One region of the Wielerella bovis genome, then DNA from elsewhere that is predicted to be linked to it. Evidence: predicted binding sites of a transcription regulator. Region 1 holds the regulator's gene; the other holds the start of a gene.
The links. Region 1 encodes FNR, which switches genes on or off when oxygen is low (the NO sensors DNR and NnrR bind a similar motif). Its sites were predicted from a motif close to TTGATNNNNATCAA; they were not measured.
Positions count from the first base shown of each region.

Region 2: a site for FNR is predicted at 3,986-3,999, ahead of MIS45_RS03025 (cytochrome-c peroxidase). Genes of this name have one in related genera too.

Region 1 is NZ_CP092361.1:1,737,010-1,751,001, reverse strand. It holds gene MIS45_RS08550 (hypothetical protein) at 1-78, opposite strand, end outside; gene MIS45_RS08545 (RsmB/NOP family class I SAM-dependent RNA methyltransferase) at 200-1,465, opposite strand; gene hemN (oxygen-independent coproporphyrinogen III oxidase) at 1,556-3,091, opposite strand; gene fnr (fumarate/nitrate reduction transcriptional regulator Fnr) at 3,210-3,962, shown strand; gene MIS45_RS08530 (response regulator transcription factor) at 4,289-4,969, shown strand; gene MIS45_RS08525 (sensor histidine kinase) at 5,138-6,574, shown strand; gene galE (UDP-glucose 4-epimerase GalE) at 6,818-7,834, shown strand; gene MIS45_RS08515 (L-lactate MFS transporter) at 8,014-9,555, shown strand; gene MIS45_RS08510 (DUF3465 domain-containing protein) at 9,719-10,186, shown strand; gene rsgA (ribosome small subunit-dependent GTPase A) at 10,261-11,127, shown strand; gene MIS45_RS08500 (DUF7832 domain-containing protein) at 11,193-11,627, shown strand; gene MIS45_RS08495 (glycosyltransferase family 4 protein) at 11,624-12,667, shown strand; gene MIS45_RS08490 (bifunctional acetate--CoA ligase family protein/GNAT family N-acetyltransferase) at 12,743-13,992, shown strand, end outside.
Region 2 is NZ_CP092361.1:588,340-594,095, reverse strand. It holds gene cmk ((d)CMP kinase) at 1-417, opposite strand, end outside; gene tal (transaldolase) at 539-1,594, opposite strand; gene MIS45_RS03030 (2-isopropylmalate synthase) at 1,830-3,614, opposite strand; gene MIS45_RS03025 (cytochrome-c peroxidase) at 4,086-5,198, shown strand; gene MIS45_RS03020 (transporter substrate-binding domain-containing protein) at 5,669-5,756, opposite strand, start outside.

The DNA.
Region 1 (13,992 bases):
GAAACTGGGATATGCCGCTAGCCATGCTTGCCAAAAGGCTTGTGCTTGTTGTTTATGCTCGATTAATTGGTTTAACATGATGATTTCCTTATATAGTCAGTTAAAATAATACAGCATTGCTAGTTTTCTTTATGGACTTATTTTTGTACACGGCGGTCGCTGTCTCCTTGCTTTATTTTAACTGATTATAACTTGGAAATTATGCCTTACGTTGCAACACCGCCGCAAAAAAGCCATCTGTACCATGTGCAGCCGTATTCAGTATTAAAAATTGCCCTGTATTCAAATCAATTTTTTGTGCGGATAACAATTCGCTGCAATCGACCAACTCAAATTGTGGATTATTTTCCAAAAATTCGGCAATTTGCATTTCATTTTCTTCGGGCAATACACTGCAAGTTGCGTACACCAAACGCCCACCTGCGCCCACCAATTGACTGGCAGCCTGCAAAATATTTTGCTGCTGTTGCAATAATTTTTCAATGGTTTCGGGCGATTGGCGATATTTTAAATCAGGGTTACGGCGCAGCGTTCCCAAGCCTGAGCAAGGCGCGTCCACCAACACACGGTCAGCTTTGCCGTATAATCGCGCAATGCGTGGGTCATGCTCACTTTCAATGCGTTCAGGGTGAATATTGGTTAAACCTGCGCGTGTCATGCGCGGTTTTAAATTTGCCAAACGTTTTTCTGAAACATCAAAGGCATAAATTCGCCCCTTGTTTGCCATTTGTGCGCCGATTGCCAACGTTTTACCGCCCGCACCCGCGCAAAAATCCACCACCATCTCGCCACGTTTCGCGCCCACCAAGTGCGCCAATAATTGACTACCTTCGTCTTGTACTTCCAAAGTGCCGTTTAAAAACAATTCATGTTTATTTAACGCAGGTTTGTCGGGGAAACGAATACCATGCGGCGCGTATGGCGTGGCGATGGCTTTGGGGAACTCGGTTTGCAGTTGTGCCAAAATTTTATCGCGTTTGCCTTTAAGCGTGTTCACGCGCACATCAAGAGGAGCGGATTGTGCCACGCTGCGCCCAAAGGCTTGAATTTGCTCATCTTCCCAATGAACTTGTAAACGTGTAATCAGCCAATCGGGTAATTCCGCCACCGTGTTCAGGCTGCCTGAAAATTCCGCTTTACGCGCTTTCAGGCTGCTTAAAAATTCCTTTTCGCCATCTGCTTCGTTTAATATATCTTCTAACTGATTGATATTAAAGCTGCGACCCAATACCAAAGCCGCCAATGCTGCTTTTCGCGCCTGAACGTGGGGGCGGCGCAAAGCCGATGTAATTTTTTGATAATGGCGCAATGCTGCAAACGCCGTTTCCGCGATTTCGTGGCGGTCGGCGCGTCCTAGTTTGTGATGATTGCGAAAATACGCAGAAATTATCGCGTCAGCAGGTTGTTGAAAAGTTAGCATATTTTCCAAAACTTGGGCGGTATGGTTCAGTTGATTTGCGTTCATGATAATTTTGTGTGTAGATAAAAATGGGACGTATTTTAACGGTTTTTTATGTTTTCAGGCTGCCTTCGCAACGATAAGGCAGCCTGAAAATCATACTGTTTGTGAATATTTTGCGTGGGTTTCTTTGTGGCGCAGATAATAATCAAACACCATCGCAATATTGCGGATTAAGAAACGACCTTTGGGAGTAACGGTTAAACCATCATCGCGCAAATCAATCAAGCCACGTTCGGCAAGTTGGCGCAAATCGGGCATTTCATCGGCAAAATATTCGCTAAACGATGGCGTTTTGGGCGCATCAAAACGACCCAATAAAGCATCGCTAATAATGCCTAATTCCGCCATTTTTTTCATGTGCGCGACTTCTGCCGCATCAAAACCTGAATCGCTGTTTTCAGGCTGCCTTTGTGCCAATTCATCGGCATAATCATTAAAATTCAATGAAAAGCGACACATTAAATCTTGAATGATTTGGCGGCGAAATACGTCATCATCATTTAATTGAAAACCGCGCATAATCGGCAATTTGTTTGCGTCCAAATCCGCATAATAGTCTTCCAATGAACGTTGATTTTGACTGTATGTATTGCCGATTTTGCCAATGCTGGACACGCCAATCGCCACCAAATCGCAATCGGCATAAGTGGAATAACCCTGAAAATTGCGTTGCAAACGACCTTCTTTCAGCGCAATCGCCAATTCGTCTTCGGGTTTGGCAAAATGGTCCATACCAATAAACACATAGCCTTTTTCGTCCAACAAATGCACGGCGTATTGCAAAATATCCAATTTTTCTTCGCTGGACGGCACGGTTTCAGTGTCAATGCGGCGTTGTGGTTTGAAAATATGTGGCAAATGCGCGTAATGATACAAAGCCAAACGGTCGGGATTCAGTTCGTTCAAAACGGTGTCCAAAGTCGGTTTAATGCTTTCCACCGATTGATGCGGCAAACCGTAAATCAAATCCACGCTGATGGATTTGAAACCTGCTGCTCGTGCGGCTTCAATCACTTCTTTGGTTTCTTCCACCGTTTGAATGCGGTTCACGGCAGCCTGAACTTTCGGGTCAAAATCCTGAATGCCCACGCTCATGCGGTTGAAACCCAGTTTGCCCAATTTGAACACGCTTTCACGGCTCACTTTGCGCGGGTCAATTTCAATGGAATATTCGCCATCTGGCAGCAATTCAAAATGTTCGCGTATCATTTTGAACACGCGCTCCAATTGTTCATCGCTCAAAAACGTGGGCGTACCACCGCCAAAATGTAATTGTGCCAATTTGTGTTTGCCGTGCAAATGCGGTTTGAGCAAAGCCATTTCTTTTTCCAAATAAGTTAAATATTCATCGGCTTTGCTGCTGTCTTTGGTAATGACTTTGTTGCACGCGCAGTAATAGCAAATTACATTGCAAAATGGAATATGTACATATAATGAAACGGGTTCATCATTATTTTTTAATGTTTTCTCTAATGTTTTTGTATATTCAGGCAGCCTGAAACCATCGTGAAAGCGGTCGGCTGTGGGATATGAGGTGTAACGCGGACCATTGGCAGGTAGGCTGGCAATCAGTTCTCGGTCGAAGTCAAAAAGTGTGTGGTCGTGTTGTGCTATATGAATAGTTTTCATTGTGTAGTAGCTTGTATTTTGTTTTGGACTAAAACTTGCTAGAATAGCGCAATTCGAACAAAAATGCATTGATTTCTATCAAGCTGCATTTTGCAAACATCAAAACAGGATTGTCGCCATGACAAAAATACATTTAATCACACAAAAAAATGAATGTCCGAATTGTTCTTTAAGAGAGGTTTGTTTGCCTGTTGAAGCACCAGCTGGCTTGCAAGAAGAAGATTTTAGACAATTAAACGCGGTTATCAAACAAAGTAAAAAATTGAAAAAAGGGGAATATTTATTCCATGCGGGAGAGTCGTTTTCTTCATTGTTTGCGATTCGCACGGGTTTTTTCAAAACATCTGTTAATACGCAAGATGGTCGCGACCAAGTAACGGGTTTTTTCATGTCGGGTGAATTGGTGGGCATGGACGGCATCAGCATCAACAAATATGCGTGCGATGCGGTGGCGTTGGAAGATAGCGAAGTGTGTGAATTGCCATTTGACCGTTTGGAAGAATTGCAAAAACATATGCCACAGTTGAATTTACACTTTTTCCGCTTGATGAGCCGCGAAATTGTACGCGACCAAAATGTGATGTTGTTATTGGGCAATATGCGTGCGGAAGAACGTTTGGCGGTGTTTTTGCTGAACTTGTCCGACCGTTTGCGTATGCGTGGATTTGCGGCAAATGATTTTATTTTGCGGATGTCGCGTGAAGAAATTGGCAGTTATTTGGGTTTGAAGCTGGAAACGGTAAGCCGTACTTTGTCGCGTTTCAATCAAGAAGGTTTGATTTCGGTGGAACACAAACACATTAAAATTTTGCAACCTGATGTGTTGCAAGCGATGATTTCAGGCTGTGAAGGCAGAAGACATGTGGCGTAAATGCTAAATAAACAACGAAAGCTAGGGGCTAATGGCAATTTGTTATTAGCTCCTAGCTTTTTTCGCTGTTTGTTTATATTTATTATTATAGTGGATTCAATTTAAATAAGGACAAGGCGACAGAGACCGCCATGTACACCTAGTACATAAGGGAGCTGGCAATGCTGTACTGGTTTAAATTGAATTCACTATAGGCAGCCTGAAATGTTAAGTTCTACTTTTACAATGAAAAAAAGCGCAAACTTGGCATACATGCCACTATGAATGTAAAGATAATACTGTTAAGATATATTCCAACTATTCCCACAAACATAAGGAAACACACAATGAGTCGCGTATTATTAGTAGATGATGATGATATTTTAGCGGAATTGCTGACCGAATATTTAACTGCTGAAGGTTTGGAAGTGAATCGCATGCCCGATGGTGAAAGTGGTGCAAAAGAAATTTTGACAGGTAATTATGATGTAGTGGTACTGGATTCCATGATGCCAAAAATGAACGGTTTGGATGTATTAAAAACTGTACGCGCACAAAGCAATATCCCCATTATTATGCTGACTGCAAAAGGTGATGACATTGACCGCATCATCGGTTTGGAAATGGGAGCTGATGATTATGTACCGAAACCTTGCCAACCACGTGAATTATTGGCGCGTATCAATGCTATTTTGCGCCGTTCGCAACAGCCTGTGGATACATCAGGTGCTGCGAGTAGCGGTCTGACAGCCAGCGGGGTAACCTTGTATCCATCTAAACGCCAAGCGATTGTTGGCGACCAAACGTTGGAATTAACCAGCACCGAATTTAATTTATTGGAAGTGTTGATGCGTCATGCAGGACAAGTTGTGAGCAAAGGGAATTTGTCGCAAGAAGCACTTGACCGCAAATTGGCAAAATTTGACCGTAGTATTGATGTGCATATTTCCAGCATTCGCCACAAATTAGGCGATGCTTCTTTGATTCAAACAGTGCGCGGTTTAGGTTATTTGTTTGTGAAAAACTAATCGCTAGCTCGGGGCTGATGATTTGGGCGGATTTAGCGCAAAATCCAACCGTGCACGAATTATTATTAGCCCCTATAATGGCAGCCTGAAACATCTTTTTCAGGCTGCCTTAATTTGTTATTTAAATCTAATTTTTCAGGCTGCCTTAACTCTTATTTTTTGATTGTTATGAAACTTTTTCAACGCATTTTTTCCACATTCTGCTTGGTCATTATCTGCGGGATTTTTATCGCCAGTTTCACATTCTGGCTGATACAAAGTCGCATGAACGAAACGCATTCCAAACAAAGACGCAATATGGAAAGCATCATGCTTGCCAACACGTTAGCAACGTTCCAATCGCAGGGTGCACAAGCAACTAAAGATATGCTCACACGTTGGCATGACCATCCTGCTACTAAACACATTGCCATCGTATCCAGTATCACGCATAAAGAAATTTTCAATCGCCCGTTTTCGCGAGATGAATATTTGCGAGCCTATCAATTTGCGCTGGAAAATCCCAAATCGGATATGTCGATTATTTATTATGATGGTTTTGGCGAAGAGTATCTGTTTTTTGTACGCAATTTTGATAAGCAAGAAATGGAACGGTTGCCCACATTAATTATCCCTGGTTTGCCTTTTGCGCCCGTGTGGCATGAATTTATTTTGATTGGTGTTACCTTGTTGATTGGTTTGTTGTTGGCGTATATTTTGGCACGTAATATTGCGCACCCTATTAGTATTTTGGAACATGGTATGAACCGTTTGGCAGCGGGTGAGTTGGATACGCGCGTGTCTCATCAACTGATTGAGCGAAAAGATGAATTAGCCAGCTTGGGTGTACAATTTGATAAAATGGCGGCACAACTGCAACAATTGGTAGAGAAAGAACGCCATTTGCTGCACCATGTATCCCACGAAATGCGTTCGCCTTTGGCGCGTGTGCAAGCCTTGTTGGGCTTAATTCAAGCACGTCCCGAAAAGCAGACGGATTATATACAACGCTTGGAAAACGAAATCACGCGCATGGACACATTGGTGGGCGAATTGCTGACTTTATCGCGCTTGGAAACGGCGAATATGGCGATGGAAAAAGAACCTTTGCCGATTGTGCCATTTGTGCAGCAATTGGTGGAAGACAGTCAAGTGGTGGCAGAACAACGCCAACACACGATTATTTTTGATAAATGCAGCCTGAAAGCCGATGCGTGTTTAAATGCCAATGAAAGTTATCTATATCGCGCTTTGGATAATGTGATTCGCAATGCGATGAATTACAGCCCCGAAGGCAGCACGATTCACATCAAAATGTATGAAGACCGCAAAAATCTGCACATTGAAATTGTGGACAACGGCGTGGGTGTCAAACCAGAGCAGTTGCCGCATATTTTCACCGCGTTTTATCGCGCCGACAGCAGTAATGGCAAAACAGGGACGGGCTTGGGTTTGGCGATTACTAAACACATTGCTGAACAACATTGTGGTAAATTATTCGCGGAAAATGTACAGCCTAATGGTTTGAAAATGCACTTTGTTTTGCCTAAAACTACGCGTGCTAAACACAGTAGTTTGTCGCAACAAGAAGAGCAGCCTGAAGACAATGAAAAGCAGGAAAATTAAAGGTTTCAGGCTGCATTTCAGTATACCACCTATGGAACATTTTTGGTCGTGTACTGACAGGTTACATGATTCTATAATTTATAGTGAATTCAATTTAAACCAGTACAGCGTTGCCAGCTCCCTTATGTACTATGTGTACACGGCGGTCGCTGTCGCCTTGTCCTGATTTAAATTGAATCTACTATAATCAAAAAGGCAGCCTGAAAACCATTTTTCAGGCTGCATCAACACAAGGAAAACATCATGAATATTTTGGTTACAGGCGGCGCAGGTTTTATCGGCTCGCACACGGTGGTGGAATTGCTCAATGCAGGGCATCAGCCGATTATTTTGGATAATTTGTGTAACGCATCTGCCAAAGTTTTGCAACGCGTGGCAGAAATTACGGGCAAAGAACCAACTTTTTACGAAGGCGACATCCGCGACCGCCCTCTTTTGCGTGAGATTTTCGCCACGCATCAAGTGGACAGCGTGATTCATTTTGCCGCCTTAAAAGCCGTAGGCGAAAGCGTGCAATTACCGTTAAATTATTACAACAACAATGTTTCAGGCAGCGTGATTTTATTGGAAGAAATGCAACGCGCAGGGGTATTTAGCATCGTGTTCAGCTCATCGGCAACCGTGTATGGCGACCCGAGCATTGTGCCGATTACCGAGCAAAGTCCAACAGGCGCAACCACCAATCCATACGGTACCAGCAAACACATGATGGAACGCATTATGATGGATTTGCAACACGCCGACCCACGTTGGAGCGTGATTTTATTGCGCTATTTCAATCCAATCGGCGCACACGCCAGCGGCAAAATCGGAGAACAACCCAATGGCATTCCCAACAATTTACTGCCCTATGTCTGCCAAGTCGCAGCGGGTAAATTGAAAGAATTGTCGGTATTTGGCGATGATTACGCTACGCACGATGGCACAGGCGTGCGCGATTACATTCACGTTGTGGATTTGGCAATCGGTCATTTGAAAGCTTTGGATGCCAAAGCCAAACAATCAGGCGTACACATTTACAATTTAGGCACAGGCGTAGGTTATTCGGTGTTGGATATTGTCAAAGCATTTGAAGCTGCATCAGGACAAATCGTGCCTTATGCAATTAAACCACGCCGCGCTGGCGACATTGCCACTTGTTACGCCGACCCAAGCAAAGCCAAAACAGAATTGGGCTGGACAGCACAACGTGATTTACACACTATGATGGTAGATGCATGGCGTTGGCAATCACATAATCCAAATGGTTATGATGAATAAGTAATGCTTATATTAAAGGCAGCCTGAAAATAGTTTTTTCAGGCTGCCTATTAAAAATAAATTTGTTTTTATAGTCATTAAAAAAATATTGGATTCAAAAATACAACCTATTTTTTCTAACACCCTGACATAATCTTTGCTACAATCCGAATTCTTCTGAACTAAATCAAAGAGTTTCTATGTCTTTCCTTGACCGTTCTCGCTCTATCGCCCCGATGAATTACAATCGTTGGCTCGTTCCCCCAGCCGCATTGGCGGTGCATTTGTCTATTGGGCAAATTTACGCCTATTCCGTGTTCAATAAACCGCTCACACAAACAATTGGCATTACTCAATCTGCTCCCAATGATTGGTCGCTTGCCACCATTGGCTGGATTTTCAGTATTGCTTTGGCGGTGTTGGGCGCATCTGCCGCTTTGTTTGGCACATGGATGGAACGCGTCGGGCCACGCAAAGCCATGTTTGTCGCAGCGTGTTGTTTTGGTTTAGGTTTTTTGATTTCTGCTCTGGGCGTGAAAACACACAATATTTGGCTGGTGTATTTGGGCAATGGCGTGATTGGCGGTGTCGGTTTGGGCTTGGGCTATATTGGACCCGTATCCACGCTGATGAAATGGTTTCCCGATAAACCTGGTATGGCGACAGGTTTGGCGATTATGGGATTTGGTGGTGGTGCAATGTTGGCATCGCCCTTATCCGTATTGCTGATGAATTATTTTAAAAGTGCCACTTCGGTGGGCGTGTGGGAAACCTTTGTTGTATTAGGTATTTTTTATTTTGTGTTTATGCTGTTTGGCGTATTCACGATTCGGATTCCTGCCGATGGTTGGAAACCCAAAGGTTATGTTGCGCCCAAATCTGCTAACAAATTGGTTAGCCAACATCATGTAAACGCCGCTACCGCCATCAAAACACCGCAATTTTGGCTACTGTTTTGGATTTTGTGTTTGAACGTAACGGCTGGAATCGGTGTACTGGGACAAGCCAGCGTGATGATTCAAGAATTGTTTTCAGAAACATCGGTCGGTAAAGATGCGGCAATTAGCGCAGCGGCGGCAGCTGGTTTTGTCGGTTTATTGAGTTTGTTTAATATGGGCGGACGCTTTTTCTGGTCGTCCATTTCCGACAAAATCGGGCGCAAAAATGTATATTTTGTGTTTTTTATACTTGGTTCTCTGCTGTATTTTGCCGTGCCATCTATTGGTGCAAGTGGCAGTAAAGCATTGTTTGTGATTGGTTTTTGCGTGATTATCTCCATGTATGGCGGTGGATTTGCAGCGATTCCTGCTTATTTGCGTGATTTATTTGGCACATATCAAGTAGGGGCGATTCATGGACGCTTGCTACTGGCATGGTCGTTAGCGGCGGTAGTTGGTCCTGTATTGGTAAACTATATTCGTCAAATCCAAATTGCCAATGGTGTACCAGCCGCACAAGCATACAGCGTAACCATGTATATTATGGCGGCGTTGCTATTGGTTGGCTTGGTTTGCAATATGTTAGTTAAAGCGGTACATGAAAAACACCATGACCAAACTGTTAAGCAAGCGGCACATTCAAGTAATCCTGATGATGAAACTGCCATTTCCGATGCGTTATTGGTTGCGGAAGAAGTTTCGCATGGTGGTATCCATGTTTGGTGGCGTTGGACATTGGTGGGTATACCATTGGTATATGGCGTGATTATGGTATTTGTGAAAGTAATGGATTTATTTAGATAATTATTTTCTGCGAAACTTAATAGGCAGCCTGAAAATATATTTTTCAGGCTGCCTAGGTACTATAGTGAATCCACCATAAATTCAACTTATAAAATTTTGACTCCAAAAAAAATTAAGGGCAATATACAAAATTTTCACAGCAAAATAATTTTACCTAATCATCATGAATAAAATCGTCCCTATTCTAATTATTGCAGCGGCATTGGCGTGGCAACTGACACAATCCAACCAGCCCAATTCATCTGCACCCCAAAATCCAACCAGCAACAGCCAAACACATTCTGCACCGACCGCTGATTTTGAACACATCTTGCAACAAGCGTTCCAAAATCGCCAAAGTAATCTGCAAATTCAAGGCAGTGGCACGGTCAGCAAAATTCTGCCTGATGATAATGAAGGCTCGCGGCATCAACGTTTTATCTTGAAATTGCGCAATGGACAAACGATTTTGGTTGCGCACAATATTGACCTTGCACCCAAAATCAAGGAATTGAAAGCAGGTGATATTGTTGATTTTTATGGAAAATATGAATGGAATAAACAAGGCGGCGTGATACATTGGACACACCATGACCCTGCCAAACGCCACGTAGATGGTTGGCTCAAACACAATGGGCAAACCTATCAATAGGCAGCCTGAAAACACAATTTTATTATTTATCCATTATTTATTATATTTTCAGGCAGCCTGAAAAAACCAATATTATGTCCCAACAAATTGCCCAAATTATTACCAGCTACGGTCGCCGCTACATCGTGCGTACCGCCGACCAAATCACTTACGAAGCCAGCACGCGCAGAAAACGCACCGATTATGCGTGCGGCGATTTTGTGCGCATTCAAATTGTAAATGGCGAACAAGCCGTGATAGAACGCGCCGAAGAACGCCACAGCCTGCTCTATCGCCAAGATGCGTGGAAATCCAAACTCATCGCCGCCAACGTGTCGCAACTGATTATTGTGATTGCCGCCGTCCCTAGCCCCAGCGAAGCCCTGCTACAACGCGCCTTGATTGCTGCCGAAGCCGCCGATATTCGCGCCGTGATTGTATTGAACAAAGCCGATTTACCCGAAACCACAGCGTGGCGTGAAAGACTTTCTTTTTATGAAACATTGGGTTATCAAGTAATTGAATTATCCGCCTTGCATGATGTAGGCAGCCTGAAAACCCTGTTATCAGGCGAAACCAATATTTTGCTCGGACAAAGCGGCATGGGCAAATCCACACTAACCAATGCATTATTGGGCGAACACATCGCGCGTACCAACGACATTTCCGCCGCTTTGGATTCGGGCAAACACACCACCACCCACGCGCAATTATATGATTTAGATGAACAAACCAAATTGATTGACAGTCCCGGTTTACAAGAATTTGGTTTGCACCATTTGAGCATAACCGATTTACCGCGCTATTTTCCCGATTTGCGCCATTTGATTGGGCAATGTCGTTTTCATAATTGCAGCCATCGCGCCGAACCCAATTGCGCTTTCAAGATTGCTGCTGAAAAGGGCGAAATCCGCGTCGAACGCTTGGCATTGTTACAAAAAATTACCGATGAATTAAGTTGAATAGGCAGCCTGAAAACGATATTTCCCTATATAATTCATCATTATTTATTTTTTCAGGCTGCATCATGCATTACGACCATATTTCGTTTCACGAAGACCACTATCCTGCTGATTTACCAGCAGAAAATGCGCTGCATCACATGGGTTTTTACTACGCATGGGCAGTCTCACAAAACCTATACAGCGCAGCCGCTGCAACCTTGCCACAATTTGCCGATTTACAAACAGGCACGATTTCTGGCGCAGAATTTGTGCAAAATCAGCTCAATGGCGGCATAGACGACACTTGCTTCAACGAATTGGGCAATCTCTTCACTCAATATTATTATGCAGACGAAGAAGACGGTTATGGCAATTTTTTGGCAGATTATTTTGTCGCACTTGGTTTAGAACGCGATGATGATTTTTATCGCGTTGCCAATACGCCTGATAATCAAACCAAACTCAACGCCGTTTTTCAGGCTGCATTTGACACATGGAAAGGCAGCCTGAAACCATGAATATTGCGATTGCTATTAATACATTTACCAAAGGTGGTGGCATGGAAAGCTACACGCTGGATATGGTGCGTGAATTGGTCGCGCAGCAACATTCTGTCAGCGTATATGCCGCCAAAATAGACCATAATTTGCCCGAAATGCATTTGGTGCAAACGCATTGGGTCAAACAAAAACACGTTCCAAAAAAATTGCGTCCGATTGTTTTTTCAGCGCAACTGGACAAACAGCGGGATAAAAACCAAGTGCTTATTGCTTGTAATCGGAGCGAAAATGCCGATGTATTGATTTGTGGTGGCACACACAAAGGCTATTTGCATCACATGAGGCAGCCTGAAAATGTGTTGGATAAATTGACGATTTGGCGCGAGAGCCGCAGTTATCACAGCGCGAAAAAAATCATGGCGCATTCGCAAATGATGGCGCGTGAATTGGTGGATTTATATCATGTGCCAGCCAAAAAAATTCATACTATTTATCCGCCTGTGGATACGGCAAGATTTCACAACGATTTTTCGCGCAACGCCCAAGTTCGGCAAAAATATGGTTTTGCCGATGATGAAATCGTGTTTTTGTTTCCCAGCACAGGGCATAAACGCAAGGGTTTGGATTTATTGGTGGATTTTTTTGAGCAAACAGAATTACCCATCAAATTGGCGGTTGCGGGTAGCCCCTTGCCACGTCCGATGCGTAATGTGTTGGAATTGGGTTTTGTCCACGATATGCCCGAATTGTATCGCGCGGCGGATTACACCATCATGGCTTCACAATATGAGCCGTTTGGTTTGGTGGGGGTAGAAAGCGTATTGAGTGGCACGCGTGTGATTTTGTCTGACAATATGGCGTGTTGCGAAGTGTTGCAGGAAGGCGCAGCAGGTTTTTTCTTCACGCGAGGGCAGCCTGAAACTTTGGCAACTGCGATAACTTTGGCGGTGGAACACGCGCAACGTGGTGAACACAAAATTCACGATGTTCAGGCTGCCTTAAAATATAATCCAAGTAGTGCGTTTCATATTGAATTATTGTGTCAAATGTTAGATTAACCTAATTTTCAGGCTGTCTTATTTTGATGTGTTATTCACCAAGGCAGCCTGAAAAACTTCATCAAGAAAGAACACATGATGCACCCTTTGCACGCCCTTTTTCATCCCCAAGCCATCGCTGTTATTGGCGCATCAGACCGTTATGGTAGCGCGGGACGCAATGTTTTTTCTTTGCTGACCGCCAACCAATGTGCGCCCACCATTATTCCCATCAATCCCAGCCACAAAACCATTGGTGGACAAAAATCTTATGGCTCGCTGACCGAAGCGGCTGCTGAATATACGTTTGATGTTGTGATTGTTGTGTTATCTGCCGACAAAATCAGCAGCATTATCCGCGAAGCCGCCAAAGCCAATGTACGTCATTTGGTGTTGATTAACGAAATTGACCCACCTCCTAGCACGCTACGCAGCAAAATTGACCGCATTTGCGAACAAGCACGCAAAGCCAATGTGCGTTTATTTGCCGTTCCCATTAGTGGTTTGTACGGATTATTCAGGCAGCCTGAACACACCGCGTGCGCTTTTATCGGACAATCCGCAGGCATCGCTGATTGTATGGACAATTACAGCGCAGAACGTGGTATTGTGTTCAGCCGTTTTCTCACACTCAATCCGCAAAATTATCCCATTAGCACAGGACAAATCATTGATTATTTGGCAGCAGAGCCGACCACCACATCATTGCTTGTCCACATCAGCGTTTTGGATAATACACGCGAACTGATTAGCGCACTCAATGCCGCAGCACGGCGAAAACCCGTTGTATTACTCGCTACGCTAACTGACCGCGAAGAAGAAACCTTGTTTGCGCAAGTCCTTGAACGCGCACATATTTTAACTGTGCATACGCTGACCCAATTTTTTACCGCTGCCAAACTCATCCATACAGGATTGATTAGTCGCGGCAAACGTGTTGGTATCATCAGCAATACGCCACAAATCAGCGCATTGATGCTGAAAACCATGACGCATACCGAAATTGAACTGGCACAAATGACCACAGCCACCACACGCGCTGTCAGCAAACATTTGCCATATAAAATCAATGAGTTTAATCCATTGTATTTGGCAGTAGATACAGTTGCAGGTGTTTTTCAGGCTGCCATATCACATTATTTAAGCGATGAAAATACCGATGCCGTGATTTTAATTTACTCAGGACTTAATTCCGCTGACAGTCGCCAAGTCGCACAAATGGTAGCCTCATTGCAACATCGTAGCCGTAAACCCTTGCTATTGGTATGGTTGGGCAGCGCAGATAGTGAAGAAACTCGACATATTTTCAACAAAAACAAAAATCTGCATTTCAAGCAGCCTGAACA
Region 2 (5,756 bases), 1.1 Mb from region 1:
GAAAATTTTGAGTGGCGCATCAGGAAATACGACTGAACCCATGTCGCGCCCATCTGCCACCAAACCTTGTTCGGTTAAAAAATCACGTTGGCGTTGCAATAATGCGCTACGAACGGCGGGTAGTTTTGCCACCGCTGATGCACCCATGCCAATTTCTTCGCTGCGGATTTGTTGCGAGACATCTTGTCCATCTAATAAGATGTTTTGATTGGAAAATACCACAGGCAAACTGGCCGCAATTTGGGCGACACCTATTTCATCATCCCATGCAAGCGATTGATTTTTCGCATGTAATGCAGTTAAACGATAAAGTGCGCCCGAATCCAAATATGCCCAGCCCAATGCGGCTGCAACACGCGCTGCAACTGTCCCTTTTCCCGATGCAGAGGGTCCATCAATGGCAATAATTTTTTGCATCATCTTGTTTCCTTATATGATTTTTTTAGAGCGTGATTGTAACATAAACCGTTTACCATGCTTATTCATTATTAAAAAAAGCAGCCTGAAAATAGTTTTCAGGCTGCCTAGTACACAAAATTTATGCCAATGGTGCAAGCAATTTAGCAAATGCTTCTTCAAATTGTTTCAAACCATCGTCTTGCAAACGAGTTGCCAAAGTTTCCAAATCTACACCCAATTTGGCGACTTCGGCAATATTTGCTAACGCTTCTGTGGTATTTTCAGGCAGCGTTAATGCGACTTTGCCATGGTCAATAAACGCATTCAATGTGGCATCGGGAACGGTATTGACGGTGTGTTCGCCAATCAAACTGTCCACATATAATGTGTCAGGATAAGCTGGATTTTTCACGCCAGTTGATGCCCACAACAAAGAAACTTTATTCGCTCCTTTGGCTGCCAATGCGGTAAATTTGTCGGCAGCAAAGAAATCTGCCCAATCTTGATATGCTGCTTTTGCCAAAGAAATGGCGATTTTGCCTTGTAATTTTTCAGGCAGCGTCGCGTCCAAAGCATTGTCCACACGCGAAATAAAGAAACTGGCAACTACTTGAATTTTAGACACATCGCCACCATTGGCTGCCAATTTTTCCAAACCAGCTACATAAGCTGCATACGCTTTTTTCGTTTGTTCACGCGAAAACAACAAAGTCAAATTCACGCATATGCCACTTGCCACCAATTCGGTCAAAGCGACCAAACCTTCATCGGTAGCAGGTACTTTAATCATTGCATTCGGGCGATTGATGGCAGTATGCAAACGTTTGGCTTCCGCAATTGTGCCAGCCGCATCACGCGATAATTCAGGCGAAACTTCCAAGCTCACAAAACCTGTTTTGCCACCCGTACTATCAAATTCTGTACGACATACATCGCAGGCAGCCTGAACATCGGCAATCGCCAATGTTTCGTAAATTTCTTTGGCATTTTTGCCTTGTGCTTTTAATGCCGCAATTTCAGGCGTGTATAAAGCATCGCCCGAAAACGCTTTTTGGAAAATAGCAGGATTGGACGTTACACCACTGACACCATTGGTCAAAAACGCCGCTAATTGACCACTTTGCACCAAACTGCGTGATAAATTATCCAGCCAAATTTGTTGCCCCAATTTTTTTACTTCGGATAAGATAGCCATGAACTCCCTCTCGTCATTACATCATTTTGTTTAAAAAAGTTTTAGATTATTGTGAATTATATTTTGATTAGGTCAGGTCAAAACGGCACTATCTTTCATCTAAAAATAATTCACCATAATGATAAAAAGTGATTTGGTTTATTTTGCCACAAAATATCATAAATAGGCAGCCTGAAAAAAATATTTTCAGGCTGCCTCTGGGTTAATGGCGGTATAGGTAGCCCTAATATACGGTTTAAATATCGCCTTGAGCTTTGATTTTTTGATTGTTAGACAAACGCGAAAGTGCTGATAAATATGCTTTACTGGTCGCTACCAAAACATCAGTATCCGAACCTTGTCCGTTGGCTACTTTGCCATTTTTGGACAAACGTACCGATGTTTCGCCTTGACTTTCGGCTTCTTTGGTAATCGCATTCACAGAATAAATTTCTAATACTGCACCTGATTGCGCCACGCTTTCAATCGCTTTGAAAATTGCATCAACAGGACCTGTACCCGTTGCTTCGGCGTGTTTTTCTTCGCCATCCAAACTAAATACGATGTGCGCACGAGGTGCTTCGCCTGTTTCTGTGACAACACGTTGCGAAATGAATTTATAGCTGTCTTGCGATAAATTGGACATTTCGTCCGATACCAATGCGTGCAAATCTTCATCAAAAATTTCACGTTTTTTATCTGCCAATTCTTTGAAACGCGCAAATGCGGCATTCAGAGCTTCTTCGCTGCCCAAGTCAATGCCTAATTCGGTTAATTTGGTTTTGAAAGCATTGCGTCCTGATAATTTTCCCAAAGTCAAACGATTGGTTGCCCAACCAACTGATTCTGCGGACATAATTTCATAAGTTTCACGGTGTTTTAGCACGCCATCTTGGTGGATACCACTTTCATGTGAGAAAGCATTGGCGCCTACCACGGCTTTATTTGGTTGCACGGGATAGCCTGTAATCGTAGAAACCAATTTGGATGCAGGTACGATTTGAGTGGTATCAATGCCTGTTTCCAAACCAAATACATCGCTGCGTACTTTCAAAGCCATAACGATTTCTTCTAGAGATGCATTTCCTGCACGCTCGCCTAGTCCATTGATGGTGCATTCAATTTGTCGCGCACCACCTTGTGCCGCTGCCAAAGAATTGGCCACCGCCAAACCTAAATCGTTATGGCAATGTGCTGACCATACCACTTTGTCGCTATTGGGTGTTTTGGCAATTAATTCACGGAAAAATGCTTCGGTTTTATGTGGAATAGAATAACCAACGGTATCGGGGATATTAATGGTCGTAGCACCAGCCTCAATCACAGCACCGCAGATTTCTGCTAAAAATGGAATTTCTGAACGCAATGCATCTTCACACGAAAATTCCACGTCATCGGTATATTCTTTGGCAATTTTAATAGCTTTTACTGCCGTTTCAATGACTTGTTTGGGCTGCATTTTCAGCTTGTGTTCCATGTGGATTGGGCTGGTGGCAATGAAAGTATGAATACGGCGTTTTTGTGCGGGTGCAATCGCTTCACCTGCACGGCGAATATCGCGTTCAACTGCACGGCAAAGTGAGCAAACAGTTGAATTTTTGATATTTTTCGCAATTTCATGTACCGCTTCCCAATCGCCATCACTGGCAGCGGCAAAACCTGCTTCAATCACGTCCACACCCATTTTTTCTAATTGGCGTGCAATGCGTAATTTTTCTTCTTTGGTCATAGCTGCACCAGGGGATTGCTCGCCATCGCGCAGAGTGGTATCAAAAATAATAATGCGGTTGCTCGTATTCATGATGGGTTTGTCCAATTCAGGTTGTTGTTTAATAAATGCGTTCAAATCCAAAGATTTGCCTTGATGCTGTGCTAATTCGGATAATTTTTGCAACTGTGCCAAAGGCAAAGAACCTCGCGTACGCCATTTATAAATAGCAGCAGTGCTGGCAGCATTTTTAGGGTCGTATTGCTTTAAAGCTTCAGCAAGTGCGTTGACGCCACCAAAATAAGCGATTAATTGTTCAATGTCTAGTTGCATGATAATTTGTCCAAATTGAATTTCTTATTGTGGATTATACTGATTTTGGACAATATGGCAATAGTATTTTTGATAAACCGTCCAGTTTTATTTTTGAAAATTGGTTTATTAGACATTATGTCTATAATGGGTATCATCGGTTGGAATAAAACTAAACAACAAGGTAGCGGTAATTACTGTGTACAAATAAGTACATAAGGTAACTGGCAATGTGGTGTTATTTTTATTTTAACTAACTATAAATGATTGGTATTCTATTGAAAATTTATTGATTCTAAAATGAAATTTAGAGAACTTGCTAGATTTGGCATTTCAGGCTACCTTTTATATTTATATGACATATATAGTAAAAACCTATCAAAAAATATTGTTTGATATTTGTCAAAAAGAGATTTTATTAAGACCTTGTATGATGTAAAAAAATTCAATATTCCGTTGTTATTTTCACAATCCCGTTTTAAAGGAAACATCATGAACCACAAAACCACAGCTTTTTCTCTTTTGTTCACAATGTTGGCATTGGGTGCCTGTACGGAACCGCTACCTGCACCATCAAGCGCATCAAGTGCATCAACAGCTTCTTCTAGTGTTAATAGCCAATCTGTTTCAGCAGAAGATGCGCAATTGCTGAAACAAGCACAATCATTTTTTCAACCACTGCCAAGTTTAGAAGAAACTAAAAAATCTTATGCTTATACAGATGAGCAAGTGAAATTGGGTCAGCAGTTGTGGTATGAGCCACGTTTATCGGTTAATGATAGCCAAAGTTGTAATACTTGCCATAGTTTGACAAATTTTGGTGCCGATGACCGCATGACACCAACCAGTGAAGGTGCACACAAAGGAGTTTTTGGTGCGCGTAATTCGCCTACTGCATTAAATGCTTTTTTGCTTACTTCACAATTTTGGGATGGTCGTGCAGAAACAGTAGAAGAGCAAGCCAAAGGACCTTTGGTTAATCCTAAAGAAATGGCAATGCCTGATTTGGATGCGGTAGCGAAAAAAGTAGAAAGCATTCAAGGCTATGCAGATTCATTTAAAACAGCTTATGCTGACCAAGGTGGTAAGCCAACGATTGATAATATTGCGCATGCGATTGGTGCATTTGAACGAACCTTGCTGACACCTAGTAAATGGGATAATTATTTGAAAGGTGATGTGAATGCCTTGAATGAACAAGAAAAACGCGGCGTGAAAGCTTTCATAGATAATGCGTGTATTACTTGCCATACAGGTGCTACTTTGAGTAATGGCACATTCCAAAAATTTGGTTTAGTTAAAGGTCCTTACTGGAATTTTATTGACAGCAAAGAACCACACGATGAAGGTTTGTTTGAAGTTACACAAAAAGATTCGGATAAATATTTTTTCCGTGTACCTGGTTTGCGTAATGTGGCAAAAACCGCACCTTATTTCCATAATGGAGCTACGCCAGATTTAGCAACTGCGGTCAGTGTGATGGCTGAAACTCAATTAGGTAAAACGTTATCACAACAAGAAGTTGAAGATATTGTTGCATTTTTGAATACATTGACTGGTGAGGTGCCTGCTGATGCATTAAAAGTACCTGAATTACCAGAGTAATAGTAATTAAGCACCTGTATTCATTATCTTAATAGCTTGCTTTTATTGCTATTTTATGTGAATACAGGTTCTAGGCTATAGTCGTTTCAAATTATAGTGGATTCAATTTAAATCAGGACAAGGCGACAGCGACTGCCGTGTACACATACGAAACCTTTGCAAAACCCTATTTTTTGAACTTTTTGAAAAAATAAATTTCTTAAAATTCAAAAAATTAAAATTTTTCAATGTCAAATTTTAGGAGTTTTGCAAAAGTTTCAGTACATAAGAGAGCTGGCAACGCTGTACTGGTTTAAATTGAATTCACTATACCATTGTACACGGCGGTCGCTGTCACCTTGTTTGTGTTAATTTGAAACAACAATAGATTTTGCAAAGATTTTGACCTAAAAATGATAGGGCAGATATGAAATCCGCCCTTGTATTAGTTTAAAATAGATTTACACAAGTTACAGGCTACCCTAGACATTTTATTTTGTGCTATCTTGGTCAAACCATTTTTTCAGTAATTGGTCGTATGTGCCATTTTCTTTGACTATTTTCAGACCTTGATTAATT